One region of the Pantoea sp. X-Soil-ISGK-421 genome, then DNA from elsewhere that is predicted to be linked to it. Evidence: predicted binding sites of a transcription regulator. Region 1 holds the regulator's gene; each other region holds the start of a gene.
The links. Region 1 encodes CRP, which controls carbon source genes, mostly activating them, when cyclic AMP is high. Its sites were predicted from a motif close to ATGTGANNNNNNTCACAT; they were not measured.
Positions count from the first base shown of each region.

Region 2: the regulator CRP is predicted to act here: its motif matches at 3,625-3,642, upstream of rbsD (D-ribose pyranase).
Region 3: the regulator CRP is predicted to act here: its motif matches at 2,465-2,482, upstream of adhE (bifunctional acetaldehyde-CoA/alcohol dehydrogenase).

Region 1 covers NZ_AP035979.1:3,727,580-3,737,651, forward strand. Annotated here, with positions in the region: gene tauB (taurine ABC transporter ATP-binding subunit) at 1-371, opposite strand, end outside; gene tauA (taurine ABC transporter substrate-binding protein) at 383-1,363, opposite strand; gene AC6I8K_RS17290 (LacI family DNA-binding transcriptional regulator) at 1,597-2,577, shown strand; gene AC6I8K_RS17295 (LysE family translocator) at 2,579-3,181, opposite strand; gene AC6I8K_RS17300 (hydrolase) at 3,242-4,258, shown strand; gene AC6I8K_RS17305 (YheU family protein) at 4,261-4,479, shown strand; gene AC6I8K_RS17310 (phosphoribulokinase) at 4,541-5,410, shown strand; gene AC6I8K_RS17315 (OsmC family protein) at 5,491-5,895, opposite strand; gene crp (cAMP-activated global transcriptional regulator CRP) at 6,200-6,832, shown strand; gene AC6I8K_RS17325 (YccS/YhfK family putative transporter) at 6,891-8,969, shown strand; gene argD (bifunctional acetylornithine/succinyldiaminopimelate transaminase) at 8,966-10,072, opposite strand, start outside.
Region 2 covers NZ_AP035979.1:4,043,696-4,053,767, forward strand. Annotated here, with positions in the region: gene rbsB (ribose ABC transporter substrate-binding protein RbsB) at 1-612, opposite strand, end outside; gene rbsC (ribose ABC transporter permease) at 640-1,611, opposite strand; gene rbsA (ribose ABC transporter ATP-binding protein RbsA) at 1,608-3,116, opposite strand; gene rbsD (D-ribose pyranase) at 3,124-3,543, opposite strand; gene AC6I8K_RS18780 (YgiW/YdeI family stress tolerance OB fold protein) at 3,715-4,110, opposite strand; gene qseB (quorum sensing response regulator transcription factor QseB) at 4,291-4,953, shown strand; gene qseC (quorum sensing histidine kinase QseC) at 4,950-6,281, shown strand; gene kup (low affinity potassium transporter Kup) at 6,297-8,165, opposite strand; gene ravA (ATPase RavA) at 8,463-9,959, shown strand; gene viaA (ATPase RavA stimulator ViaA) at 9,956-10,072, shown strand, end outside.
Region 3 covers NZ_AP035979.1:2,198,955-2,209,026, reverse strand. Annotated here, with positions in the region: gene adhE (bifunctional acetaldehyde-CoA/alcohol dehydrogenase) at 1-2,270, opposite strand, end outside; gene AC6I8K_RS10270 (YchE family NAAT transporter) at 2,716-3,363, shown strand; gene AC6I8K_RS10265 (ABC transporter substrate-binding protein) at 3,937-5,571, shown strand; gene oppA (oligopeptide ABC transporter substrate-binding protein OppA) at 5,731-7,371, shown strand; gene oppB (oligopeptide ABC transporter permease OppB) at 7,452-8,372, shown strand; gene oppC (oligopeptide ABC transporter permease OppC) at 8,388-9,296, shown strand; gene AC6I8K_RS10245 (ABC transporter ATP-binding protein) at 9,308-10,072, shown strand, end outside.

The DNA of each region.
Region 1 (10,072 bases):
CGCTGCTCTGCACCTTCAAGTCCCACTTTGCGGATTAAACGGCGCGCAATGGTATGACGCTCCACCTTCGCCATCCCCGCCAGTTGCAAACCGAACGACACGTTATCAATCACGTTGCGCCATGGCAGCAATCCTTCATTTTGAAACACCACGCCGCGCTCGGCGCCTGGCCCTTTCACCACTTTGCCATCCAGCGTAATGCTGCCAGATTCCAGCGGCAGAAAGCCGGCGATCAGGTTGAGCAGCGTGGTTTTTCCGCAGCCGGAGGGGCCTAACACCACCAGCAGGTCTCGGCTGCCCAACTGCAGGTTGATGTCCTGCAGCGCGGGTTGTCCGGCATAACGCGCATTGAGATGGGTGATGTTGAGCATAGGGCCTCCGGTTATTTTGCTAAGGGCGCAACGAATCGCGTCGTGACGAAGCTGCTGTAATCGTTGTCCGCCGCAGGCACTTTGCCCTGCTCTTTCAGGAAGTTGGCGGTATCCACAATGGCCTTGTTTACCGGCTTGCCGAGCTGCTCAACCTGCTGTTGCGCGGTCAGATACGTGTTGCCTTTCACCAGCACCGGTACATCCGCTTCCGGTACACCGCTCAGACGCGCCAGCTTGCTCAGGTTGTCTGACTGCTTCAGCCATTGTTCCGGATTGGCAATATAAGCTTGCTGCGCTTCAACGGCGCTTCGGGCAAAGGCGGTGACGATGTCTGGATGCTGCTGCGCGAAGTCCTTACGCACCACCCACACATCCAGCGTTGGCGCGCCCCACTTGCCGACCTGCGAAGAATCCGTCAGCACGTTGCCATCTTTCTCCAGCTCATTCACTGCCGGAGACCAGACGTAAGCACCGTCAATGTCACCGCGTTTCCAGGCGGCAATAATCGCTGGCGGCTGCAGGTTGACTAACGTGACTTGTGAAGGCTTGATGCCCCAATGCTTGAGCGCGGCGAGGAAGCTGTAATGCGTCGTCGAGATGAACGGTACGGCGATGCGCTTACCAATCAGGTCTTTAGGATCTTTGATGGTTTTCTTCACCACCAGCGCTTCGGAGTTACCGAGCTGTGAGGCCAGCAGGAAAGCTTCAATTGGCAGCTTTTGCGTGGCGGCGACCGCCAGCGGGCTTGAACCGATATTGCCAATCTGTACGTCGCCCGATGCCAGTGCGCGCAACACGCTGGCACCGCTATCAAATTTGCGCCAGTCGACGGTGGCACCGCTCTCTTTGGCGAAAGTATTATCCGCCTGCGCCACTTTGGCCGGTTCAGCCGACGTCTGGTATGCCACGGTAACGTTGACCGCTTGCGCCTGGAACGCCATCAGGGCCAGAGCCGCCGCGACCGCCGTTATTGTTTTTTTCATCGCCATCATCATTCACCCCAATGTGTTTTTGTCTGGGCAGTTTCTCCAGCGACAGTAATTTCATAAAGGAATTAAAAATTATCCCTAATGCCGATCTGTTCTTAGATCAACATCGGGCAAGGCTATGCAAAAAACACAAATGGAAAGAAGGTAGAAATCGATAAATATGTCACGCGCTCACATTACGTCTGTGATATTGATAGACTTCTCATTTTTCACCTTTCACTTGCGGTCCTAAATACATGTCGATTGAAAAAGTCGCGCACCTGGCTGGCGTGTCAAAAGCCACTGTTTCACGGGTTTTGAACCAAAATCCCGGCGTGCGCCCGGATACGCGTGCCAAAGTGCTGGCAGCCATCGACATCTGCGACTATCAGCCCAATTTGCTGGCGCGCCAGTTGCGCACCGCGCAAAGCCATATGTTGTTAGTGTTGATCCCCGACATTACCAATCCCTTCTGCTCGCGTGTGGTTCAAGGCATTGAGGCGGAAGCGGAAGCGCAGGGTTACCACATTCTGTTGTGCAACTCAGGATCACAGCTGCGACGCGAAGCGGCCTATATTGCGCTGCTCACCGGCAAGGTGGTGGATGGCGTGATCACCATGGACGCGGCCGGCTGTTTGCAGGAGCTGAAAGCGCTGATTGGCGATGCGCCTTGGGTGCAGTGCGCGGAATACGATCCATCGATCGAAGCGTCCAGCGTGACGATTGATAATAAAGAAGCGGCTTTCGAAACCGTGCGTTATCTGGCGGGGAAAGGCCGCCGCCGTATTGCACTCGTGAACTGCGATATGCGCTACCTCTACTCTCATCAGCGTGAAGAAGGTTATCGCGCGGCGTTGGAGCAGTTGGATCTTACGTGGGGAGGCGTGGCCTACGCCGAGAATATCACCTGCGAAGCGGGCAGCGCGGCATTACGTGAACTGCTGTCGCAGCCGGAACGTCCTGATGCCGTGTTTGCGGTCTCTGATGTATTGGCTGTCGGCGTCATCCACGCAGCGTTGGAAGCGGGGTTACGCGTACCAGAGGATTTAGCGGTGGTGGGATTTGATGGTATCAACTTTACCAGCAGCCTGAATCCGCCGCTGACGACCATTGAGCAGCCAATGAATCACATGGGGGCACGCAGCGTGCAATTGCTGCTGCAGCGCATCCGGCAGCCGAACTCACCGGTGGTGCAGGAAGTGTTGCCGTGGAAGCGCGTAGAACGCGCTTCCAGTTAACTCAGCGCCAAATCAGCAACACGCACGCGGCAGTGAGTAAACCCATCGCCAGATTGAAGATTTTCCACGCGCGTGGGCTGCGCAGCAGACGTCCAATCAGCGAGCCAAAGCCCATCCAAATCACGCCAGAGACCACGTTCACCAGCGCCATGCCGATGCTGATCGCCACCACCGAATGCAGATATTCGCTGCCTGCCAGGCTAAAGCTCGCCACCGCACCCAGCGCCATCAGCCAGGCTTTCGGGTTGATCAGCTGCAGCAAACCGCCTTGCCAGAACGGCATTTGCTTCACCGTAACCTCATCGGTTTCCAGCTTTTCATACTCGGCGGTGGCGATTTTCCACGCCAGCCACAGGAGATAAAGGCTACCGGCAATTTTCAGGATCAGATGCAGTGAAGGATAAAGCAGGATAAGACCGCCAATGCCAAATGCCACCATCAGCAACATGACTTGCATGCCGATCATGATACCAATGAGCAGCGGAAGGGTGCGCAGGAAGCCAAAATTAGCACCCGAGGCCGTAAGTAACATATTATTGGGCCCGGGCGTGATGGCCGCGACCCAGAGAAAACCTAACATTGATAAAAAAAGACTCAGTTCCATGTATATTCGGGTGCTCCTCACCCAGTAAAGCGAACAACCCATCGAAGCTATCAGCGACTTATGCATCAGACAAGCCTTTACCCAAGCTATTTTGATCGCCCCAGCGGCGAGCGCTTTAAACCACTGCGCGGATTCACTAACGCGCATCTGCAAACGCTGCTGCCGCGCATTCTACGTCGCCGCGTTACCTTACGTCCGCACTGGCAGCGTCTTGACCTGCCGGACGGCGATTTTGTTGATTTAGCGTGGAGTGAAGACCCGGCGCAGGCGCGTCATAAGCCGCGCATGGTGATGTTTCACGGTCTGGAAGGCAGCTTTCGCAGTCCCTACGCGCACGGCCTGATGCAGGCGTGTCAAGCGCGTGGCTGGCTGGCGGTGGTAATGCACTTCCGCGGCTGCAGCGGCGAACCGAACCGCTTAAAGCGCATCTATCACTCCGGTGAAACCGAAGACGCAACCTACTTTCTTAACTGGCTGCAGCGCGAATGGGGCACCGTGCCAACCGCCGCCGTCGGCGTATCCCTGGGCGGCAACATGCTCGCTTGCCTGCTGGGTCAGCAAGGTCACGATGTACCGATTGATGCGGCCATTGCCATCTCGGCGCCGCTGGCGCTCGAGCCATGCAGCACCAAACTGGATGTCGGCTTCTCGCGTTTCTATCAGCACTATTTGCTGACGCGGCTGAAGAAAAACGCCACGCGTAAATTACACGCCTGGCCCGGCACGTTGCCGGTCGATCTCGCCCAACTGCGCGCTTTTCGCCGCTTACGCGAATTTGATGATGCGATAACCGCACGTGCGCACGGTTTTATTGACGCGAACGACTATTATCAACGTGCCAGCGCGATGCCGCTGCTGACCGGCGTGCGTAAACCGCTGCTGATTATTCATGCGCAAGACGATCCCTTTATGACCGATGCGGTTATTCCGCAACCTGACCAGCTTTCAGCATCGATTCAGTATCAACTGACGCAGCAAGGCGGCCACGTTGGCTTTGTCGGCGGCACCTTGCTTAAACCGAAAATGTGGCTGGAACAGCGCGTACCCGATTGGCTCTCAACGTATCTGGATGTGTAATTGTGATTATTCCCTGGCAAGAACTCGAAGCGGACACGCTGGAAAACCTGATTGAAACCTTTGTGTTACGCGAAGGTACTGATTATGGCGAGCAGGAACGCAGTTTACTGCAAAAAGTTGCCGACGTGCGCCGCCAGCTGGAGCGTGGCGATGTGGTGCTGGTGTGGTCGGAACTGCATGAATCCATCAATATCATGCCAAAAGGTGAATTCCGCGGCTGATGCACCCCGCGGCAATTCGTGGTAACAATGCTCATCGCCGGACCTCACAGGGAGCTCTGTTATGTCAGCCAGGCATCCAATTATTGCCGTTACCGGTTCCAGCGGCGCCGGAACCACTACCACCAGCCTTGCCTTCCGTAAGATTTTCCAGCAGCTGAATTTGCATGCAGCGGAAGTAGAAGGCGACAGTTTCCATCGCTTCACGCGTCCGGAAATGGACATGGCGATCCGCAAGGCGCGCGATCTGGGTCGCCATATCAGTTACTTCGGCCCGGAAGCCAACGACTTCGGCTTGCTTGAGCAGACGTTCAGGCATTACGGCCAAACCGGTTTGGGCGAATCGCGTAAATATTTGCACACATACGACGAAGCCGTGCCGTGGAATCAGGTGCCGGGCACTTTCACCCCCTGGCAACCGCTGCCGGAGAACACTGATGTGCTGTTCTATGAAGGCTTGCACGGCGGCGTGGTCACGCAGCAGCAAAATGTCGCAGAGCATGTCGATTTGCTGGTTGGCGTAGTCCCGATTGTTAATCTTGAGTGGATTCAGAAGCTGGTGCGCGACACGGGCGAGCGCGGTCATTCGCGTGAGGCGGTGATGGATTCGGTGGTGCGTTCGATGGAGGATTACATCAACTTCATCACGCCACAGTTCTCACGCACCCACATTAACTTCCAGCGTGTGCCAACCGTTGATACGTCCAACCCATTTGCGGCACGCGAAATTCCGTCGCTCGACGAAAGTTTCGTAGTGATTCATTTCCGCGGTCTGGAAGGCATCGCGTTCCCCTATCTCCTGTCGATGATTCAGGGATCGTTTATCTCCCACATCAATACGCTGGTGGTGCCGGGCGGAAAAATGGGACTGGCGATGGAGCTGATTATGCTACCGCTGGTGCAGCGACTCATTGAAGGGAAGCGGATTGAGTGAGTGTCATTGGTCGCCATGAATGGCGACCCTACGAAATGAGAGCGTTTTGTAGGGTGCGCATTAATGCGCACCTGCCAGCATTAAAGCGCGATCACTTCGTAGCTATGCGTAATTTCCACGCCTTTGCCCAGCATGATCGCCACCGAGCAATATTTTTCCGCTGACAAATCAACAGCGCGTGAAACCGCCTTGTCGCTCAACGCTTTGCCGCTGACGATGAAGTGGAGATTGATGTGGGTAAAAATACGTGGCGCTTCTTCCCGACGTTCTGAAGTGAGTTTCACTTCGCAATCGGCGACATCGCTGCGCCCTTTTTGCAGGATCGACACCACATCAATAGCGCTACAACCGCCCGCCGCCATCAGCACCATCTCCATTGGACTTGGCGCTTTATCACCGGAATTACCGTCCATTAATACCTGATGGCCGGATGAGGATTCTCCGAGAAAGGTCAAACCTTCCACCCATTTCACTCGTGCCTGCATTATTCTTTCTCCTGAAGAGGCGGTTTTGCCGCCAGAGTACGCTTTCACCTGACAAACAGCAATCCAGAGTAATCCCCCTTCTGCTGAAGCGAGACAACACAAGACAGCTCGCTAAAGCTGTGCTACAAACAGTGCTGAAAATATTTTCGTCATTACAGACGAAGGCGGGAAGAATCAAAAGCGTAGCTTAAGAGTCCACCCGGAATAATTTTTCCTTTACTGGAAACGCTCGACGATTAAACCGCCTGACAGGGAAAAATGCCCCCTGTATTTTGGGCACGATTACAACAGAGGATAATAGCGAATGGTTCTCGGCAAACCGCAAACAGACCCTACACTCGAATGGTTCCTGTCCCATTGCCATATTCACAAATATCCATCCAAAAGCACGCTCATCCATCAGGGTGAGAAAGCGGAAACGCTGTACTACATCGTGAAAGGTTCCGTAGCGGTACTGATTAAAGATGAAGAAGGCAAAGAGATGATTCTCTCCTATCTCAATCAGGGAGATTTTATCGGCGAACTCGGTCTTTTCGAAGAAGGCCAGGAACGCAGTGCTTGGGTGCGTGCGAAGTCTGCCTGCGAAGTGGCTGAAATTTCATACAAAAAATTCCGTCAGCTGATTCAGGTAAACCCGGATATTTTAATGCGACTTTCGTCGCAAATGGCGCGTCGTCTGCAAGTGACATCTGAGAAAGTGGGCAACCTTGCCTTCCTCGATGTGACCGGACGTATCGCGCAAACGCTGCTAAATCTGGCCAAACAGCCAGATGCGATGACTCACCCGGACGGGATGCAAATCAAAATCACCCGTCAGGAGATTGGTCAGATCGTGGGCTGCTCACGCGAAACCGTGGGTCGTATCCTGAAAATGCTGGAAGATCAGAATCTGATCTCCGCACACGGTAAAACCATCGTCGTTTACGGCACCCGCTAATTTCTTCTCACCCACGGCGTGATGGCAACATCGCGCCGTTTCTATTTGCGATGAGCTGATGTGGCGCCGAATCATCTATCATCCTGAAGTTAACTATGCGCTGCGGCAAACGCTGGTGCTGTGCCTGCCTGTGGCTCTCGGCTGGCTGTTTGGCGATCTGCAAAAAGGTCTGCTGTTCTCGTTAGTGCCTGCCTGTTGCAATATGGCGGGGCTGGATACGCCGCACAAACGCTTCTTCAAACGCCTGATTGTAGGGGGTTCGCTGTTTGCCACCGGCAGTTTCCTGATGCAAATCCTCACCGCGTACCAAATTCCGCTGCCGCTGATTTTGCTGGCGCTGCCGCTGCTGATTGGCGTGACCGGTGAAATCGGCCCACTGCATGCGCGCCTGCTCCCCGCGACGTTAATCGCCGCCATCTTTACGCTCAGTTTAGTGGGACGCATGCCGATGTGGGTGCCGCCGCTGCTCTACATAGGCGGCACGCTGTGGTACGGCTTGTTCAACTGGTTCTGGTTCTGGCTGTGGAAAGAGCAGCCGATGCGCGAATCGCTTAGCCTGCTGTTCCGTGAGCTGGCCGATTATTGCGATGCCAAATACACCTTACTGACGCAGTTGACCGATCCGGAAAAAGCGCTGCCCCCCCTGCTGGCACGCCAGCAAAAGGCGGTCGATCTCATCACGACCTGCTACCAGCAAATGCACATGTTGTCGGCCAGCCGTGATAACAGCCACAAACGTCTGACACGCGCTTTTCAGGTGGCGCTGGATTTACAGGAACACATCTCGGTGAGTTTGCATCAGCCCGAAGAGGTGCAAAAGCTCGTGGAGGAGAGCCACGCCGAAGCGGTGATTCGCTGGAACGCCAAAATCATCTCAGCCCGGCTGCGCGTGCTGGCCGATGCGATCCTCTACCATCAATTACCCGATCGTTTTCACATGGAGAAACAGCTCGGCGCGCTGGAGAAAATTGCGCGCCAGCATCCGGATAATCCGGTCGGCAACTTCTGCCTGTATCACTTCAGTCGCATCGCCCGCGTGTTGCGCACGCAGAAGCCACTCTACACACGTGACCTGATGGCCGATCGCCAGCGCCGTTTGCCGCTGTTGCCGGCGTTGCGCAGTTATCTGTCGTTCAAATCTTCCGCGTTACGCACCGCCGCTCGTTTCGCCGTGATGCTGATGTTTGGCAGCGCGTTGGCGCTGTTCTTCAACATTCCCAAACCTTACTGGATTCTGATGACCATCATGTTCGTCAGCCAGAACGGCTACAGCGCGACACGCGTGCGTATTCAGCACCGTGCGCTGGGCACCTTTGCGGGTTTGCTGATCGCTGCCGCCTCGCTACAGCTGGCGGTGCCGGAATCGATCACGCTGCTGTTTATGCTGGGGATCACGCTGGCAAGTTATCTGATCACGCGGAAATATTATGGCTGGTCGATGATTGGCTTCACCGTCACCGCAGTGTATTCGCTGCAGCTGCTGTCACTTAACGGCGCGCAATTTTTACTGCCACGCATGATGGATACCCTGATGGGCTGTTTGATTGCCTTCGCCGGGATGATTTGGTTGTGGCCGCAGTGGCAAAGCGGGCTGCTGCGCAAGAACGCACACGATGCGCTGGAAGCGTATCAGGATGCCTTGCGACTGTTGCTGGGACCGGAACAGTCGCCCGAGAAACTGGCTTATCAGCGCATGAAGGTTAATCAGGCGCACAATGCGCTGTTCAACTCATTGAACCAGGCATCGAGCGAGCCGGGCTTTAACCTGCAATATCTAAAAGATATGCGCATGTGGGTAACGCACAGTCAGTTCATTGTCGAGCATATTAACGCCATGACGATCCTGGCGCGCGAACACACCATGTTGACGGCGAAGCTGGCAGAACGTTATCTGCAATCCTGTGAAATCGCGCTGCAGCGTTGTCAGCAGCGGCTGGCATATGACGGGCCGGGCAACGACAGTAATATTCTGGAGGCGCCGGAGAATCTTAATGAAGGGCCGGTGACGATTGTCGAACAGCATGTGAAGCGGATCTTGCAGCACCTTAACGTCATGCACACCATCTCTTCACTGGCGTGGAGCCAGCGACCGCATCATGGTCGCTGGCTCAAGGTGTTACGTCCTAAAGCGGATTAAGCGGCCAGTACCTTTTCAATCGCGCGGGCGAAACGCGTCATGCCTTCGGCGATATCGGTAGGTTCAATCACCAGTGACGGCACAAAACGAATCACATCGGTGCCCGCAGTGAGAATCATCAGCCCTTCCGCTGCGCAAGCGTTGAGAATGTCACGCGCTTTGCTGGCAAACTGCGGCTTCAGCGCGGCCCCCATCAGCAGACCTTTGCCGCGAATCTCGCTAAAGATAGCGAATTTGCTGTCGATGGCTTGCAGCGCTTCAACAAATTGCTGACGACGTGCTTCTACACCTGCCAGCACTTGCGGCGTGTTGATGATATCCAACGCGGTTTCGGCAATCGCACAGGCCAGCGGATTGCCGCCGTAGGTGGTGCCGTGTACGCCCGGCGCCATCACCGAGGCAATTTCGTTGGTAGTCAGCATCGCACTCACCGGGAATCCGCCGCCCAGCGCTTTCGCGGTGGTGAGGATATCGGGCTTAATGCCGTAATGTTCATAGCTAAACAGTTTGCCGCTGCGGCCCATGCCGCTCTGCACTTCATCCAGCACCAGCAACGCATGGTGTTCATCACAGAGCGCGCGCAGACCTTGCATAAATTCTTGCGTAGCCGGCACAACGCCACCTTCGCCCTGAATCGGCTCGACCACGATGGCGCAGGTATGATCGTCAATCACCGCTTTGACCGCCTCAAGATCGTTGAACGGCACATGCACGATATCCGCCGGTTTTGGACCGAAACCATCGGAGTATTTCGGTTGGCCACCAACCGACACGGTAAACAGCGTGCGGCCGTGGAAGGCATTGTGAAAGGCGATGATTTTGCTTTTGAACGGGCTGTGTTTTTTACAGGCGTAATAACGCGCCAGCTTGAATGCCGCTTCGTTGGCTTCCGCACCGGAGTTACCGAAAAATACCCGATCGGCAAAGGTAGCAGCGATCAGTTTGCTGGCCAGACGCAGCGCCGGTTCGTTGGTGAACACGTTGCTGGTGTGCCACAGCGTTTCGCCCTGCGTTTTCAGCGTTTCCACCAGCGCCGGATGGCAATGGCCCAATGCAGTCACCGCGATACCGCCGGAGAAATCGATATACTCTTTGCCCTGCTG
Region 2 (10,072 bases), 320 kb from region 1:
TACATCAGGATGTCCCTGCAGCAGGTTCTGCATCACGTTCAGACCTTTAGTACGGTCAAAGTCAGCCGGCTGGCTCGCCAGGATATTGAACTTATGTGCGTCAGCCGCTTGTTTGAAGCCTTCACCGCGCTCGCGCGCCGCAGAAGTGCCCGCAATGCCCTGCAGTTCAATAATTTTCGCGCCTTCGCCCAGTTTTTTGGCGATGAAGTCACCGGCCATTTTGCCGCCGAAGCGGTTGTCAGAAGCAACGTGGCTCACCACCGTGCCTTGTGCTGCCACGCGGTCGAGTGTAATCACCGGAATGTTTGCCTGGTTCGCCATCTTCACGGCATTACCTACTGCATCAGAATCGGTTGGGTTGATCAGCAGCAGCTTGGTGCCACGCACCGTCAGATCTTGCACGTTCGCCAGCTCTTTCGCCGGGTTGTTCTGCGAATCCAGCACCACGAGGTTATAACCTAATTGGTCAGCTTCTTTCTGTGCGCCATCTTTCAGTGACACAAAGAACGGATTATTCAGCGTTGAAACCACCAGAGCAATGGTGTCCTTAGCCATAGCGCCAGCACTGAGGGTGGCGCCAAGAATGACGGCCAATGCAGTTAACTTTTTCATTTTTTAAATCCTGTGTGAAGGTCAGAGTTATTTACTGCTTTTGTTATCCACCAGCACTGCTAGCAGAATGACGACGGCTTTAACAATCATTTGGTAGTAAGACGATACGCCCATCAGATTCAGGCCGTTGTTGAGGAAACCGAGGATCAACGCACCAATCAGCGTGCCCATGATGCGGCCTTTGCCACCCGCCAGGCTGGTACCGCCCAGCACCACCGCAGCAATCGCATCCAGTTCATAACCGGTGCCCGCTGTCGGTTGTGCGGAAGAGAGACGCGCCACTTCGATGGTTCCGGCCAATGCCGCCAACATGCCGCACAGCGAATAAACGATAATTTTGACGCGATTAACGTTGATGCCCGACAAACGCGTGGCGGCTTCGTTGCCACCCAGCGCATAGATGTAACGACCAAGGCGCGTGTGATGCAGCATGTACCATGCCAGGCCGAACACCGCGACCATTAGCCACACCGGCGTGGGGATACCCAACGGGCGACCAATACCGAACCAACCAAACAGATCGGCGTTATCGTTGAAACCGGTGTTGATGGGGCTGCCGTTGGTGTACACCATGGTGACGCCGCGCAGCAGCAACATCATCACCAGCGTGGCGATGAAAGCCTGCACCTTGCCGCGCGCCACAATCACGCCGGTAATACCGCCAATCGCTGCTCCCAGCGCCAGCGAAGCCGCTACGGCCACCAGCGCATTCACTTCTAATCCAACGATCGATGCCGCCACCGCACCGGTCAGCGCCAGCAGCGATCCTACCGACAGATCAATGCCCGAAGTCAAAATCACCAGCGTCATCCCCACCGCCATAATGGCGTTGACCGACGTCTGCTGCAGAATGTTGAACATGTTGGCCAGCGTAAAGAAGTTCGGGCTCTGGCTGGCAACCACGGCGATCAGCACGATCAATGCAATCAGTGATTTCTGCTCCAGCAGCCAGGCTTTGCTGAACCAGCGACGGCTGGCGGGTAAGGTTTGGGTGCTCATACAACTAACTCCTCGCTGTGTTGCTTACCGACTGCCGCCGCCATCAGGGATTCCTGGGTAGCTTGCTCACGGGAAAATTCGCCACTCAGATGGCCTTCATGCATCACCATGATGCGGTCGCTCATGCCCAGCACTTCTGGCATTTCCGATGACACCAAAATGATGCTCAGCCCTTCGGCTTTAAACTGGTTAATTAACTGATAAATTTCTTTTTTTGCCCCGACATCGACGCCGCGTGTCGGCTCATCAAGAATCAGCACATCAGGACGCGTCATCAGGCCACGCGCAATCGCCACTTTCTGCTGATTCCCCCCCGACAGCAGGCCAATCGGCTGCTCCATCGACGGGGTTTTAACGTTGAACAGACGAATAAAATCGCCCACCGCCAGCTGCTCGTCACTGTGTCTCAGGTTGCCCGCGCCGGTGCTGAAATAGCGCAGCGCGGTCAGCGACATGTTCTCTTTCACCGACATCCCCAGCACCAGGCCATCGCGTTTGCGATCTTCCGAGATATATACGATGCCGTTGGCGAGGCCATCCTGCGGAGAGCGGGTCACGATCTCACGGCCGTTCAGGGTCACTTTGCCTTTGCTGCGTGGCAGCGCGCCGTACAGCACTTTCATCAGTTCGGTACGTCCTGCGCCCATCAGACCGGATACGCCAAGGATTTCGCCTTTGCGCAGCGTAAAGCTGACGTCATCCACACCCGGACCGCTGAGGTTTTCGACCCTTAAGCGGATCTCACCCGGTTGTTGATCGATACGCGGATATTGATCTTCCAGTTTGCGGCCTACCATCATCTCGATCAGGCTCTCTTCGATGAGATCGCACACTGCGCGCTCGGCAATAAACTGCCCATCGCGGAACACGGTGACGTCATCGCAAATCTCGAAGATCTCTTTCATGCGGTGCGAGATATAGACAATGCCGCAGCCCTGCGCTTTCAGTTCATTGATCACGCGGAACAGCGACAGCGTTTCGGTATCGGTTAACGCATCAGTCGGTTCATCCATAATGATGACTTTCGATTCGAAACTGAGCACTTTGGCGATCTCGACCATCTGCTGATCGCCAATCGACAAATCGCCCACCAGCTTGTGGCTGTTGAAGCGCAGATTAAGGCGCTTTAACAGCGCATCCGCCGCGGCATACATCTTTTTCCATTCGATGCGGCCAAAACGGTTAACAAATTCACGGCCAAGGAAAATATTCTCGGCGACGGTCAGTTGCGGGATCAGGTTCAGTTCCTGATGGATAATGCCAATGCCCGCTTCCTGCGACGCTTTCGGGCCGGAGAAAGCGACATCCTTACCGAGCCACTGCATGGAGCCGGCATCCATGCTGTAAATGCCGGTCAGCACTTTCATCATGGTGGATTTGCCCGCACCGTTTTCGCCCACCAGCGCCATGACGCGTCCCGGATAGACGGCGAGCGATGCGCCATTCAGCGCCTTCACGCCCGGAAACGACTTTACAATCCCTTTGAGTTGCAATAACGGTTGCATAGCGGCCTCAGAAGGTCACGCCGGCGCTCAGGATGACATTCGCATACGGAGAACACTCTCCGCTGCGAATGACCGCCTGACTACGCTGCGTTTGTTGTTTGAATTGTTCATGGCTGGTGTAACGGATGGTGATGACATTCCCCTGGTGCTGTTGCAAGGCTTCGAGCACGGCGAGCAGTGCGCTATGGAGCTGCGGATTGTGCTGCTTAATCTCCTCCGCCATCAGGGCGCTTTCAACCTGCATCTCCTGCGTGACAACCTCAACCACCTGTAAAAATTCGGGCGTACCCGGCGTTAACGCCAGATCGATGCGCTGTGGACCAGCCGGAATTGGCAAGCCTGCATCAGCAATCGTCAGCGTATCGGTGTGCCCCAGGCGAGCAATCACATGAGAGACTTCAGCGTTTAACAAGCGACCTTTTTTCATTTCTTCCACTCCACAGCGAAACGTTTCGCTGATCGGGAGTGTATAAAATGCGCACGGCAACTCAATCACGGCATCACGGAAATGTGATCGCCATCGAAACGTTTCGCTTGTGCCAGAGAGAATTTGAGTTTGGAAGGGTTTTGGAGCCGCTCAGGCGGCTCCGGGGAAGGATTATGGCAGTTTACGTACCTGTTTCACGTCCAGTTCGATGGAGTTGAAATCTTTATCCAGTTCGCCGGTCAGTTCTACCTGATCCTTCGGCGAGACGGTCAATCCGTTCCAGCGTTTATGATCGATTTCGACCTTCATGGTGCCGGTAGCATCACGAAACTGATAATCCTCATCACCGATTTGCTTCTCAAGCGTACCGCGCACGGTGATCCAGCTATCGTCTTTCATCTCTTCGGCCTGTTTCACCGTGACAACGCTGGTGTTATCGGCTTTGAAACCACCGGATTTAACCTGTGCAGTTGGCGCATTCGGATCAACAAAACCGCCTTGCTGAGCAGCAAGAACCGGCGTGGCGGCCAGGGCGACAATCGCTAACAGAGCTGCGGACTTTTTCATATTTCACCTCTTTTCCATGAATGTGTCGGTTTACGGAAGCTATTTCACCATAAGGTTCTTAACAGGATCTTAAGAGAATGGCTTTTACGTACATTCATGAAAAATAGTCTATTTGCGGCTATTTTCCCTGTACAACAGGGATTGTGCTTCGTATAACACGGCTCAACACAAGGAGAACTGATGCGCATTTTACTGATCGAAGATGACACCTTGATTGGCGACGGTTTGAAAGTTGGGCTGACCAGGCTTGGCTTCAGCGTGGATTGGTTTGTCTCCGGCGAAGCCGGATTTCAGGCGCTAACGGCCGCGCCCTGGGATGCGGTGGTACTGGATCTGTCGCTGCCGGAACGCGATGGTCTGGATATCCTGCGTCAGTGGCGTCAGCAAGGACAAGACGTGCCGGTGCTAATTCTCACTGCACGTGATGCGCTCGATCAACGCGTGCAGGGATTGCAACTTGGTGCCGACGATTACCTGTGCAAGCCATTTGCGTTAACAGAAGTCGCGGCGCGCTTGCAGGCGCTGATCCGTCGTCGTCATGGGCAGCTGCAGCCAGAACTCAAACACGGCAAAGTAGTGATGGCACCCAACAGCCACAGCGTAATGTGCGATGGCGAAGCCGTCAGCCTGAAGAGCCGCGAACTGGCGCTACTGGAACTGTTTCTGCGCAATCCAGGCCGCGTGCTCACGCGCAGCCAGCTGGAAGAGAAGCTCTACAGCTGGGATGAAGATGTCTCTAGCAATGCGGTAGAAGTGCACATTCATCATCTACGCAAGAAACTCGGCAGCCAGTTTATCCGTACCGTACACGGCGTTGGTTATACGCTGGGAGCGGAGGAATGAGTCTGTTTCTGCGCCTCGCCATCGGCTTTGTGCTGTTGATCATGTTGTGCGGCGGACTTGCTGGTCTCAGCGCCTGGCATCAAACCCGCGATACGGTGAACGAGCTGTTTGATACCCAGCAAATGCTGTTTGCTAAACGCCTAATCACCCTCGATCCAACCGCGTTGCAGGACGTTACGCTGCCCAAAACTAAAGCGATCCTGCGCCATCATCGTGGCGAGCAGGATGATGATGCGCTGGCGTTTGCCATTTTCAGCGCCGAAGGCCAGCCGCTATTAAACGACGGTGAAAATGGTCGCGATCTGCAGTTTGATCAGCAGCGCGATGGCTTTGTTGATGGTCAGCTGCGTGACGATAATGACAGCTGGCGCTTAGTGTGGCTGACCTCTGAGGATAAGCGTTATCGCGTGGTGGTCGGGCAAGAGTGGGAATACCGCGATGATATGACGCGCGATCTGGCGCTCAGCAGCCTGATGCCGTGGCTGATCGCCATGCCGTTTATGCTGCTGTTGCTGCTGTTGCTGGTGTGGTTTGAGCTGCGCCCGTTGAAACGCCTCACGCTTTCACTGCATCAGCGTGCACCGGATGATGCTACGCCATTGCCGGACACGCGCTTGCCCAAAGAGGTGAAGCCGCTGGTGGTGGCGCTTAATGGCTTGTTCAGTCGTATGGCGCATTTGGTGCAGCGCGAACGTCGCTTTACTTCCGATGCCGCCCATGAACTGCGCAGCCCATTGGCGGCGCTGCGGGTGCAAAGTGAAGTAATTCAGCTGGCCGATGATGATGAGGCGATGCGCAAACGTGCCATTCAGCAACTGGATAGCGGCATTGCGCGCGCCACGCGGTTGGTGGATCAGCTTTTAACACTGTCCCGTGTGGAAGCTGACGATCTGCGCAGCGAGTTTCAACCGGTAGCGCTGGCGCCACTGCTCCAAAATTTGTTGGCGGAGCACTTCCCGCAGGCGGAACAACAGCAAAAGCATTTGCAGTTCACCAGCCACGCCGAACCGGTGATGAACGGTCATCCGCTGTTGCTGGGTTTGATGGTGCGGAATCTGCTGGATAACGCGCTACGCTATTCGCCGTCGGGCAGCACCATTGACGTACAGCTCAATGCCCGCGCCATAACCGTTGATGATAACGGGCCTGGCGTCAGCGATGAGCAACTGGCACGGTTGGGTGAACGCTTCTGGCGACCGCCGGGACAGGCGCAAACCGGGAGCGGATTGGGGCTTTCGATTGTGAAGAATATTGCGCAGCTGCACGACATTCAATTGCTGTTCAGCCAGCGAGCCAGCGGAGGATTGCGCGTCACCTTGAGTTGGTGACGCGCATGCATAACGTTAAATCTCGACTTGGGTTCCCAGCTCGATGACACGGTTCGGTGGGATTTCAAACTGATCCGGCGCGCGCAGCGCATTGCGTTGCAGTGCAAGGAACAACTTGCCGCGCAGGCGCAAATACCACGGACGATCGCCGATTATCAGCGATTCATGCGACATAAAGAATGAGGTTTCCATCATGCGGCAGTTAAGGCCTTCAAGGCCGCAGCGGTGGAAAATCTCCTCAACGTTCGGCGTTTCACGCCAGCCGTAGCTCGCCACTACGCGCCAGAAGGTGGGTGACAACTGTTCAATGGTCACACGACGGACATTGTGCACGTAAGGCGCATCTTCGGTACGCAGCGTCAGCAGCACCACGCGCTCATGCAATACCTTGTTATGCTTAAGGTTATGTAGCATGGCAAACGGAATCACATTCAACGCACGCGACATATACACCGCCGTTCCCGGCACGCGCACCGGCGGCGATTTCTCCAGCGACGCGATCATCGCTTCCAGTGAGTTGCCGTGCTCGTGCATACGACGCAGCAGGCGGAAACGCTCACTTTTCCAGGTGGTCATGATGATGAACATCATCAGCGCCAGCGTCAGCGGCAGCCAACCGCCGGAGAACACTTTGATCAGGTTGGCAGAGAACAGCGACACGTCGATGCACAACATGGCGATCAGAATCAGCACCACCAGATAGCGGTTCCAGTGCCAGTTTTGAATCGCTACGGTGGAACAGAGAATGGAGGTCAGCACCATGGTTCCTGTCACCGCGATACCATAAGCCGCTGCCAGATTACTGGAGTGCTCGAAGCCGACAATCACAATCACTACGGAGAAATAGAGCAGCCAGTTAATCACCGGGATATAGATCTGGCCGGATTCCTCTTCCGAGGTGTGCACAATGCGCATCGGCGGCAAATAGCCGAGACGCACCGCCTGACGGGTTAATGAGAACACGCCGGAAATCACCGCCTGTGACGCAATCACCGTGGCTAAGGTTGCCAGAATCAACATCGGGATCAGCATCCAATCCGGCGCGAGCAGGAAGAATGGGTTTTTGATCGCTTCGGGATGTTTAAGCAGTAACGCGCCTTGTCCAAAGTAGTTCAGCACCAGCGAAGGCAGCACCACGATGAACCAGGCGAGGCGAATCGGGAATTTACCGAAGTGGCCCATGTCGGCGTATAGCGCTTCGACGCCGGTAATCGCCAGCACCACTGCGCCAAGCGCGAAGAAAGAAACGGTTTTGTATTCAATAAAGAAATGCAGCGCCCAGTAAGGGTTCATCGCATGCAAGACGTCCGGGTTGCTAATGATGCTGCGCGCGCCCAGTACTGCAAGGACGAGAAACCACAGCAACATCACCGGCGCGAACAGCTTACCAACGATGCCTGTGCCGTGCTTTTGGATAACAAATAGCAAGGTCAGCACGGCAATCGCCAATGGCACGATGTAGGCATCAAGACTCGGCGCGGCAATCTCCAAACCTTCTATCGCAGAAAGTACCGAAACCGCCGGCGTAATCACCACTTCACCATAGAAGAAGCTGCCGCCAATCAACCCCATGATCACCAAAATTGCCGTGGCTCTAGCCCCCGTATGGCGTCCGGCCAGCGACATCAGCGTCAAAATCCCGCCTTCACCGGCGTTATCCGCACGCATCACGTAGCTAATGTACTTAAGTGACACCACCAGAATCAGTAGCCAGAAGATCAGCGACAAGAAGCCAAAAACCGCTTCACGTTCTACGCCAAAACCAAACTGACCAGAAAGACATTCACGCAATGTATAGAGCGGGCTGGTACCAATATCGCCATACACCACGCCAATTGCCGCCAGCGTGACTGCCCCAAGGGACTGTTTCTTATCCGAGCTCATAAGTTGTCTTTTGTTGGAGCCGGAGGCACTTGCCTACCGCTCAAGCCATCAAAAAGCGCACAGTATGCACATATTCCCAAAAAAACCTACTCTTACAAAGTGTCACCATCGCGTCGGTGACGCGGTTTTTCGCCGAAAATCGGGCCAAAAAACCGTTGGAAGCGGCGAGTTATCTCGCATCAACCTTCTGAAACAAAAAAGCTGACGGCTATCAACGCAATCGCGCATGATAATCAGTAGAGTATTGCGCTCGCCAGAATATGACGGCACCAGGATCAAAAGGATAATGATGTGATTATGGCTCAACCCCATCTTTTGGCAGAAAGAATTTCTCGCCTGAGCAACGCTCTGGAAAAAGGGCTGTATGAACGCCATCATGCGATCCGCCTCTGTTTGCTGGCTGCCTTGAGTGGCGAAAGCGTGTTTTTACTCGGGCCGCCGGGCATTGCCAAAAGTCTGATTGCTCGCCGATTAAAATACGCCTTCCAGCATGCCCGCGCTTTTGAATACCTGATGACCCGCTTTTCCACCCCCGAAGAAGTATTTGGTCCGCTGTCGATTCAGGCGCTCAAAGATGAGGGGCGTTATCAGCGTCTGACCAAAGGCTATCTGCCGGATGCCGAAATTGTCTTCCTCGACGAAATCTGGAAAGCCGGCCCGGCAATTCTTAACACCTTGCTAACCGCCATCAACGAACGTCGCTTCCGTAACGGCGACAGTGAAGAAAAAATCCCGATGCGTTTGCTGGTTACCGCCTCGAACGAACTGCCGGAAGCCGACAGCGGCCTGGAAGCGCTGTATGACCGCATGTTGATTCGCCTGTGGCTGGATAATGTGCATGAGAAGCAGAACTTCCGCAGCATGCTGACCCACCAGCAGGATGAAAACGACAATCCGGTGGCGGAATCATTGCGCATCAGCGATGAAGAGTATGAGCAGTGGCAGAAAGGCATCAGCCAGGTCAGTTTGCCGGATCACGTGTTTGAATTGATCTATCAGCTACGTCAGCAGTTAGAAACACTGCCGGACGCGCCCTACATTTCCGATCGTCGCTGGAAGAAAGCCATTCATCTGTTGCAGGCCAGCGCCTTTTACAGCGGGCGCGTGACCATCGCGCCTATCGACCTGGTGCTGCTGAAAGATTGCCTGTGGCATGACGTGGCTTCGATGAAGCTACTGGATCGCGAAATCGATACCTTGATGTCACAACATGCGTGGCAGCAACAGGCGCTGCTGCACAAACTGCAGCAGATCAAAGGTCGTCGTTTGGCATTGCAACAGCAGCAAAGTGTGGCGCAAGCGCTGACGCTCGAGAAACACAGCGGCATGTTCAGCCGCAAACCGCATTACGAATTACCCACAGCCATCACCGATGAGCAGCTGACGTTAATGCTGCAACAGCCGCTGATGCTGCACGATATGCAGGTGACGCACATTCTGATTGGCCGCGAAGCGCTGGATCAGTGGCTGCTGAAGGGCGGTGAAATCCGCGGCAAGCTGAACGGCATTGGCTTTGGTCAGACGCTGGATATGCTGGTGGATACCCATCACTGCCTGACACTGCGCGATGTCAGCCTGCAATCCACACGCCTGACGCTGCCCGGCGCCGGCAGCAGCAGCGAGGTCCCGCAGGAGATCATGGATGAATATGACGCGCTCGAGACGCAACTGCGCGCACAGCGCACGCTGTTCAGCCAACATCAGCGCTGCCTGTTTATTAGCGATGACTGGCTGGCACGCATTGAAACCAGCCTGCAGGATGTCGCGGAACAGCTGAAACAGGCGAGAAAATGATCTCACTGGAGACGCTGAGCACGCTGCTGTCGATTGGCGAAACCGAGTTAATCGAAGAGTTGATTATCGCGTTGCTCGCTTCGCCGCAACTGGCGCTGTTCTTTGAAAAGTTT
Region 3 (10,072 bases), 1.5 Mb from region 1:
GGATTGTCATTCGCGTTATAACGAATCACGTTCGAAATCAGCAGGGCGTTTGCCAAACCATGTGGAATGTGGAACTCAGAACCCAGTTTATGCGCCATTGAGTGACAGACACCCAGGAAGGCGTTAGCGAACGCAATACCCGCGATAGTCGCTGCATTGTGAACATGCTCACGCGCCACCGGATTTTTTGCTCCATCGCGGTAGCTGGCTGGCAAATTTTCTTTCAGCAGTTTGAGAGCTTGCAGCGCTTGACCGTCAGAATACTCATTCGCTAATACTGAAACATAAGCTTCAAGTGAGTGTGTAACCGCATCCAGACCGCCGAAGGCACAAAGTGAACGTGGCATATCCATCACCAGATTGGCGTCAACAATTGCCATGTCCGGAGTCAATGCATAATCCGCTAATGGGTATTTCTGGCCGGTGGCATCGTCAGTCACCACGGCAAACGGTGTGACTTCAGAACCGGTACCGGAAGTGGTGGTGATGGCAATCATACGTGCCTTGACGCCCATTTTCGGGAATTTATAGATGCGTTTACGGATGTCCATAAAGCGCAGTGCCAGCTCTTCAAAATGGGTTTCTGGGTGTTCGTACATCACCCACATGATTTTTGCTGCATCCATCGGTGAACCACCGCCGAGTGCAATAATCACATCAGGTTTAAAGCTGTTCATCTGCTCTGCACCTTTACGTACGATGCTTAGCGTTGGGTCAGCTTCGACTTCAAAGAACACTTCAGTTTCGATACCGTGTGATTTCAGTACGCGGGTAACCTGATCGGCATAACCGTTGTTGAACAGGAAGCGGTCAGTAACGATAAAGGCGCGTTTTGCACCGTCAGTTGCTACTTCTTCCAGGGCAATTGGCAGTGAGCCGCGACGGAAGTAAATAGACTTGGGAAGTTTATGCCACAACATATTCTCAGCTCGCTTGGCCACGGTTTTCTTGTTGATGAGATGTTTAGGTCCCACGTTTTCAGAAATGGAGTTACCGCCCCATGAACCACAGCCCAGCGTCAGTGACGGAGCCAGCTTGAAGTTGTACAGGTCACCGATGCCGCCTTGTGAAGCCGGTGTATTAATCAGAATACGCGCGGTCTTCATTTTGTCGCCGAAATAGTGCACACGCTCTATCTGATTATCTTGATCGGTATAGAGACACGAGGTGTGACCGATACCGCCCATGGTCACCAGTTTCTCTGCTTTATCAACCGCGTCGTGATAATCCTTAGCGCGATACATTGCTAAGGTCGGTGACAATTTTTCATGCGCAAACGGCTCAGATTCATCAACCAATTTCACTTCGCCAATGAGTATCTTGGTATTTGCTGGCACGCTAATTCCGGCTAATTCCGCAATTTTTGTCGCGGGTTGGCCAACAATCGCCGCATTCAAAGCACCATTTTTCAGGATGATATTCTGAATGGCTTTCAGCTCATCGCCTTGCAGCATGTAGCCGCCATGGCTGGCGAAACGTTCGCGGACTGCGTCATAAGCAGAATCAACCACAATCACCGATTGCTCAGAAGCACAAATCACACCGTTATCGAAGGTTTTCGACATCAGGATCGAGGCTACGGCACGCTTGATATCCGCTGTTTCATCGATGACGACAGGTGTATTACCCGCACCCACGCCAATCGCTGGTTTACCAGAACTGTAAGCGGCTTTCACCATGCCCGGACCGCCGGTTGCAAGGATCAGGTTGATATCAGGGTGATGCATTAACTGATTAGATAGCTCGACTGATGGGGTGTCGATCCAGCCGATGATATCTTTTGGTGCACCTGCCGCAATGGCTGCCTGCAGCACAATGTCCGCAGCTTTGTTAGTCGCATCTTTTGCACGAGGATGCGGAGAGAAGATGATGCCATTGCGAGTTTTCAGGCTAATCAGCGCCTTGAAAATAGCCGTTGAGGTTGGGTTTGTTGTGGGTACGATACCGCAGATCAAGCCAATCGGTTCAGCAATGGTAATGGTGCCGAAGGTATCGTCAGTGGCGAGAATACCGCAGGTTTTCTCATCTTTGTAAGCGTTGTAGATATATTCAGAGGCAAAGTGATTCTTGATCACTTTATCTTCAACAATACCCATACCTGATTCGGCAACGGCCAATTTGGCCAGAGGGATTCGTGCATCTGCAGCGGCGAGGGCGGCAGCGCGGAAGATGGCATCAACTTGTTCCTGACTAAAATTAGCGTACTCACGCTGTGCCTTTTTTACACGCTCAACCAGTGCATTAAGATCGGCAACATTAGTAACGGCCATAGTGCTCTCCTGAAGGAAGTTAAACTCTTTTAGTAAACAAGCCTGAGTCCAGAAGTATAGTCACGTATGCTTATATATTGGTCAGGTTGGCAACTGATTTGCCTTTGCTTACTAAAAGGGTTTCCTGGTGAAGATGCTTAAATGTCAGGAAGTGTTTTCGATGCGGTAAGATTACCCCTGATGGGGTAGGTGAATTTTGATGTAGATCAAATCATGACTAAGCTGACACCTTTCAGCACTAACTTTTGCAAGTAAAGTTAGCGGAATGTGCCACATATTCTGATCTCAATGGCTGCATCGTAATAACCAAAGATTTACAGCAGCCGAATGTACTGACTTGGAGCCAAACAAGTAGCATAAATTTCTCCCTATGCCTCTGGTTTTTCGCCCGTCATATGAACTACATTAGGCGCGCTTTTTTACTCAGACCATACCGGAGCCCACTTTGAACCCCGTGCTACTCGATCTTTCCGGCTACATTAAGTTTTTTGTCGGTTTGTTTGCCCTGGTGAATCCGGTGGGCATCATCCCGGTCTTTATCAGCATGACCAGCTATCAGGCGGTGGTGGAGCGCAATAAAACCAATCTCACCGCCAACCTGGCCGTTGCCATTATCCTATGGACCTCATTGTTCCTTGGTGATGGCATCCTGCATCTGTTTGGCATCTCAATTGATTCGTTCCGTATTGCCGGTGGCATTCTGGTGGTCACTATTGCGATGTCGATGATCAGCGGAAAACTCGGTGAAGATAAGCAGAATAAGCAGGAGAAGTCGGAGAGCGCGATTCGTGAAAGCATCGGCGTAGTGCCATTAGCCTTGCCGTTGATGGCCGGTCCGGGCGCAATCAGTTCGACCATTGTCTGGAGCACGCGTTACCACAGTTGGCAGAATCTGATTGGTTTTAGTCTCGCGATTGCCATTTTTGCCTTTTGTTGTTGGCTGCTGTTTCGTGCTGCACCTCTAATGGTGCGGGTGCTTGGCCAAACCGGGATTAACGTCATTACCCGTATCATGGGCTTATTACTGATGGCATTGGGGATTGAATTTATTGTCACCGGCATGAAATCTATTTTCCCAGGCTTACTGAATTAAAAGAGAGTTATTTTTTATCCGAGATAAATTTTCGATCCAAAATGGTGCATTAATCCGTTTAATTGCACCATTTTGGTTAGTTTATTCATGCGCCTTAACTCCACACGTCCTATATCACTTTTACTACTGGCTCAAGCTTAATCCCGCCAGGTCTCACATCAAACTGTGATAATTATCACAGATAATAACTCTGCCGATGGCCATTGAACTAGCATTAGCGAAAAGTTTGTCACTTGATTGATAATTAATTCTGTGGCAAATGCTTATTTTCATGGTCGAATTCGTAAATATTATATCTACAGAACAATAATGAATAAAACATAGGCAATTATCGCGGAAAATTGAATTTAATCATGGGTTTATGCGATAATTCAGTTAAATAATTAACACTTTTCCTACCCGACCGAACGTGATAAAAGAGAATCTGCTAACATTTTTGGTGTTTAGCTTTGGCGTGCGGGCATCGGTTCTGATAATTTTCGGCACATCACAAATTTTTTATCTGATAGCGACAAATGTGTACGCTTCTTGCTTACAGGCTATCAGGCTTATGATTAAGGTTGATATTTGTTGATGAAATGCATGGTAGCAAAAACGTTCACGCGCTCAGTGCTTGCCTTATGCCTGATGGGAATTATTTCTCAAAGTCAGGCAGCACAAGTGCCTGCCGGAATGCAATTATCCGATTCTCAGCGTATTGTCATTAATAACGGTAGCGAAGTGGCGACGCTGGACCCGCAGAAAGCAGAAGGCGTGCCTGAATCAAATGTCATGCGTAATCTGCTGGAAGGATTGGTTGAAACCGATAATAACGGTCAACTGGTACCCGGCGTTGCCAAACAGTGGCAAAGTGAAGAAGGGCGCATCTGGACGTTTACGCTACGTGACGATGCGCGTTGGAGTAACGGCAAGCCAGTTACCGCACAGGATTTCGTCTACAGTTGGCAACGTCTTGCTGACCCTAAAACCGGATCACCTTACGCCAGCTATTTGCAGGCGGCTCATTTAGAGAACATTGATGCCATTTTGTCGGGCAAAGCCTCGCCCGCTGAACTCGGTGTTAAAGCTCTAGACGATCATCATTTACAAGTCACCCTTTCCGAACCCGTTCCCTATTTTGTTGACATGCTGGCCTACAGCGCGATGAAACCGGTCTATCGTCCGGCGATAGAACAATGGGGCGAGCAGTGGACGCAGCCGCAACACTATGTTGGCAATGGTGCTTTTACGCTGTCCGAATGGGTCGTTAACGAAAAAATCGTTGTTAAACGCAATCCGAACTATTGGGATAATGCGCATACAGTGATTGATGAGGGCGTGTTTTTACCTCTCTCCTCAGAAAACAGCGATATCAATCGCTATCGTAGCGGCGGTACCGATATGACTAACAGTGCGGTGCCGCCGGAGTTGTTTAAAAAGTTACAGCAGGATCTCGGTGATGAGGTGAAAGTCAGTCCGCTGTTGTGCACCTTCTATTACGAGATTAATAACCAAAAAGCACCGTTCAATGACGCACGTGTCCGTAGCGCGCTGAAGTTAACCTTAGATCGCGACATCATTGCGCAAAAGATCATGGGCCAGGGCCAGATTCCTGCCTATGGTTTAACGCCGCCGTTTACCCACGGAATCACGCTTTCTCCACCGGCCTGGGCACAACAAACCCAGTCAGAGCGCAATGCCAGTGCCAAACAGTTATTAGCGGATGCCGGCTTTAATCAACAAAACCCGCTGCGTTTCACGCTGCTTTACAACACCTCTGAGCAAAACAAGCGACAAGCGATTGCTGCCGCCTCCATGTGGCAAAAAAACCTCGGCGCGGTGGTGACATTACAGAATCAGGAGTGGAAAACGCTGCTGGAAACACGTCATCAGGCACAGTACGACGTGGTACGCGCCACCTGGTGCGCGGATTACAACGAACCGTCTACGTTCCTGAATATGCTGTTAAGCGGCTCATCAATTAATACTGCGTTTTACCAAAGTTCGGCGTTTGACCAGTTAATGAAGCAAACATTGACCAGCGCAGATGAAGCAAAGCGCGCCGCTCTTTATCAGCAGGCTGAGGCGCAACTCGATAAAGACTCACCGATTGTGCCCGTCTACTATCGGGTTAGCGTGCGGTTGGTAAAGCCTTGGGTGGGAGGGTTTACCGGTAAGGATCCGCAAGACATGCTGGCGTTGAAATACTATTACATAAAGAAACATTGAGTAATGAGCCGATCCGGCGCTACAGTCGGGCGGCACTTTACCGTGGTAAACCCTGAAGGGTGATTAGGGTCTTCGTTCAGACACGCGGAGATCACCTGGAAACGGGGTACGCCGGGCGATAAGTCGACCCGGTAAAGATAATAAAACTGGAGCGTAATAATGAACAACATCACGAAAAAAAGCCTGATTGCTGCGGGCGTATTCGCCGCAATCGGCGCGCTGGCAGGGAATGCCGCGCTGGCAGCAACAGTACCAGCAGGCGTTGAATTGGCAGCAAAACAGGAACTGGTTCGCGGTAATGGCGATGAAGTACAGTCGTTGGATCCCCACAAAATTGAAGGTGTACCCGAAGACAACATCGCGCGTGACCTGTATGAAGGTCTAATCACCAGTGACAGCGATGGCAAACCGGTGCCGGGCGTGGCGGAAAGCTGGGAAAATAAAGATTTCAAAGTCTGGACTTTCCACCTGCGTAAAAACGCCAAATGGTCCAACGGTGAACCGGTCACCGCACAAGATTTCGTGTATAGCTGGCAACGTCTGGTGGATCCGAAAACCGCATCGCCATACGCCAGCTATCCTCAATATGGTCACATCGTCAATGTTGACGACATCATCGCCGGTAAAAAACCCACTACCGATCTGGGTGTGAAAGCAATCGATGATCACACGTTGGAAGTCACGCTGAGCGAGCCAGTACCGTATTTTTACAAGCTACTGATCAACTCCGTTATGTCCCCGGTGTATAAGCCTGCTATCGAGAAGTTTGGCGATCAGTGGACTCAACCGCAAAATTGGGTCGGTAACGGTGCATTCAAACTTGAATCACACGTGATCAACGAACGCGTGACGCTGGTGCGTAACCCGCAGTATTGGGATAACGAGCACACAGTTCTGAATAAAGTGACTTTTCTGCCAATCAACTCTGAGGTCAGCGACGTAAACCGTTACTTCTCGGAGAACGGCAGTGATATCACCTATAACAACATGCCAATCGAGCTGTTCAAAAAACTGCAGCGTGATAACGGTAAAGAGTTGATGGTGAAGCCGTATCTGTGCACCTATTACTACGAAATCAACAACCAGAAAGCACCGTTTACCGATCCACGCGTGCGTACCGCGCTGAAACTTGGTCTGGATCGCGACATCATGGTGAATAAGGTTCTGGCGCAAGGTCAGCAACCGGCTTATAGCTTCACCCCGCCAGCCACCGATGGCATGGAACTGCTGCCGCCGGATTGGTTCAAATGGGATCAGAACAAGCGTAACGAAGAAGCGAAAAAACTGCTGGCGGAAGCGGGTTATACCGCTGATAAACCGCTGACTTTCAACCTGCTGTATAACACTTCTGACCTACACAAGAAACTGGCGATCGCGGCCTCTTCAATCTGGAAGAAAAACATCGGCGTAACCATCAAGCTGGAAAACCAGGAGTGGAAAACCTTCCTGGATACCCGTCATCAGGGCAACTTTGATGTTTCTCGTGCTGCATGGTGTGCGGATTACAATGAACCTACCTCATTCCTGAACATCATGCTGTCTGACAGCAGCAGTAACACCTCGCACTACAAGAGTGCTGACTTCGATAAAGTTATCCACGATGCGGTCAAGGCCACAGACGATAAAGCGCGCGTAGCGGATTATCAGAAAGCTGAGCAGATTCTGGATAAAGACAGCACCATCGTGCCGGTTTACTACTACGTCAATGCGCGTTTAGTGAAACCTTACGTGGGCGGTTACACCGGCAACGATCCGCTGGATAAAACCGTCGATAAAAATCTGTATATCATTAAACATTAATAGCACTCAGGCTATCGATAGTGGCGGTGCTGCGGCACCGCCTTTTTACTTTGTGAAGCAACAGCCTGGTAGGTACGGCAATGTTAAAATTCATCCTGCGTCGGCTCCTCGAAGCCCTCCCGACGCTCTTTATCCTCATTACCATCTCTTTCTTTATGATGCGACTGGCACCCGGCAGTCCATTTACCGGCGAGCGTGTTCTTTCACCGGAAGTGATGGCGAATATCGAAGCGAAGTACCATCTCAACGATCCAATTGGCAAACAGTACCTGAGCTATCTGGTGCAGTTGGCGCATGGCGATTTTGGCCCCTCGTTTAAATACAAAGATTACTCGGTCAATTATCTGGTCGGCCATGCCTTCCCGGTGTCAGCCAAACTCGGTCTGGCCGCATTCTTCCTCGCCGTGGTGCTGGGCGTGACGGCTGGCGTGATCGCCGCCCTGAAGCAAAACACCCTGTGGGATTATGCCGTGATGGGGGTCGCGATGACCGGCGTGGTGATCCCCAGCTTTGTCGTGGCGCCGTTACTGGTGCTGGTGTTTGCGATTACCTTGCGCTGGCTGCCAGGCGGTGGCTGGAACGGCGGCCAATGGAATTACATGTTGCTGCCGATGGTCGCGCTCTCGCTGGCCTACATCGCCAGCATCGCGCGTATTACGCGCGGTTCGATGATTGAAGTGATGCACTCAAACTTCATCCGTACCGCACGCGCGAAAGGCCTGCCACTGCGCCGTATCGTGCTGCGTCACGCACTGAAGCCCGCCATGCTACCGGTACTTTCCTATATGGGACCGGCGTTTGTCGGCATCATCACCGGTTCAATGGTGATTGAGTCCATCTATGGTTTGCCGGGCATCGGCCAGCTGTTCGTTAACGGGGCTTTAAACCGTGACTACTCGCTGGTAATGAGTCTGACCATTCTGGTTGGCGTGCTGACCATTCTGTTTAACGCGATCGTTGATGTGCTGTACGCCGTGATCGATCCGAAAATCCGTTACTGATTGTGGAGCTCGCCCATGATGTTAAGTAAGAAAAACAGCGAAGCTCTGGATGCCTTCAGTGAAAAACTGGAAGTCGAAGGGCGCAGCCTATGGCAGGATGCGCGTCGCCGCTTCATTCATAACCGAGCCGCCTTCATTAGTTTGCTGGTGCTTCTGGTGATCACGCTGTTCGTCGTGTTCGCACCGATGTTGTCGCAGTTCAAATATGACGACACGGATTGGGGAATGATGTCTGCCGCGCCGGATACCGTTTCCGGTCACTGGTTTGGTACCGATTCCTCGGGACGCGATCTGCTGGTACGCGTTGCTATTGGTGGCCGCATCTCATTGATGGTGGGGATCGCTTCTGCCCTGATCGCGGTGCTGGTGGGCACGCTGTATGGCTCACTGGCGGGTTATCTGGGCGGTAAAATCGACTCGGTGATGATGCGTATTTTGGAGATCCTCAACTCCTTCCCGTTCATGTTCTTCGTTATTCTGCTGGTGACCTTTTTTGGTCGTAACATTCTGCTGATCTTTGTGGCGATCGGCATGGTGTCGTGGCTGGATATGGCGCGTATCGTGCGCGGCCAAACGTTGAGTCTGAAGCGCAAAGAGTTCATTGAAGCGGCGCAGGTCGGCGGTGTAAGTACCTTTAAAATCGTGCTGCGTCATATTGTGCCAAACGTGCTGGGCGTGGTGGTGGTGTATGCCTCGCTGCTGGTACCAAGCATGATTCTTTTTGAATCATTCCTCAGCTTCCTCGGCCTTGGTACGCAGGAACCCTTGAGCAGTTGGGGGGCGTTGTTGAGCGATGGCGCCAACTCAATGGAAGTGTCGCCGTGGTTGCTGATGTTCCCGGCAGGTTTCCTCGTGGTCACGCTGTTCTGTTTTAACTTTATCGGCGATGGCTTGCGTGATGCCCTCGACCCGAAAGATCGTTAAGGAGTTTCCCGATGACCATTCATGAATTTCAGCCAGCAATGGCTGCGCGTGCGGGAAACAGTAACCTGCTGCTTGATGTAAAAGATTTACGCGTCACCTTCAGCACCCACGATGGCGATGTCACTGCTGTGAACGACCTCAACTTTTCACTGCATGCAGGTGAAACGCTGGGCATTGTTGGCGAATCCGGCTCAGGTAAATCGCAAACCGCATTTGCCTTGATGGGGCTACTGGCAAAAAATGGGCGCATTGGCGGTTCAGCAAAATTCAACGGCGAAGAGATCCTCAATCTGCCGGAAAACAAGCTGAACAAACTGCGTGCTGAACAGATTGCGATGATCTTCCAGGACCCGATGACGTCGCTCAATCCTTACATGCGCGTTGGCGAGCAGTTAATGGAAGTGCTGAAGCTGCACAAAGGCATGAACAGCGCCCAGGCTTTTGAAGAGTCGGTGCGGATGCTAGACGCCGTGAAAATGCCGGAAGCGCGTAAGCGCATGAAGATGTTCCCGCATGAGTTCTCCGGCGGTATGCGCCAGCGTGTGATGATTGCGATGGCGCTGCTGTGTCGCCCGAAGCTGCTGATTGCCGATGAGCCGACCACGGCGCTCGACGTCACCGTGCAGGCGCAGATCATGACCTTGCTGAATGAGCTTAAGCGCGAATTCAATACTGCGATTGTGATGATTACCCACGACCTCGGCGTCGTAGCGGGTATCTGTGACAAAGTGCTGGTGATGTACGCCGGCCGGACCATGGAATATGGGCGTGCACGC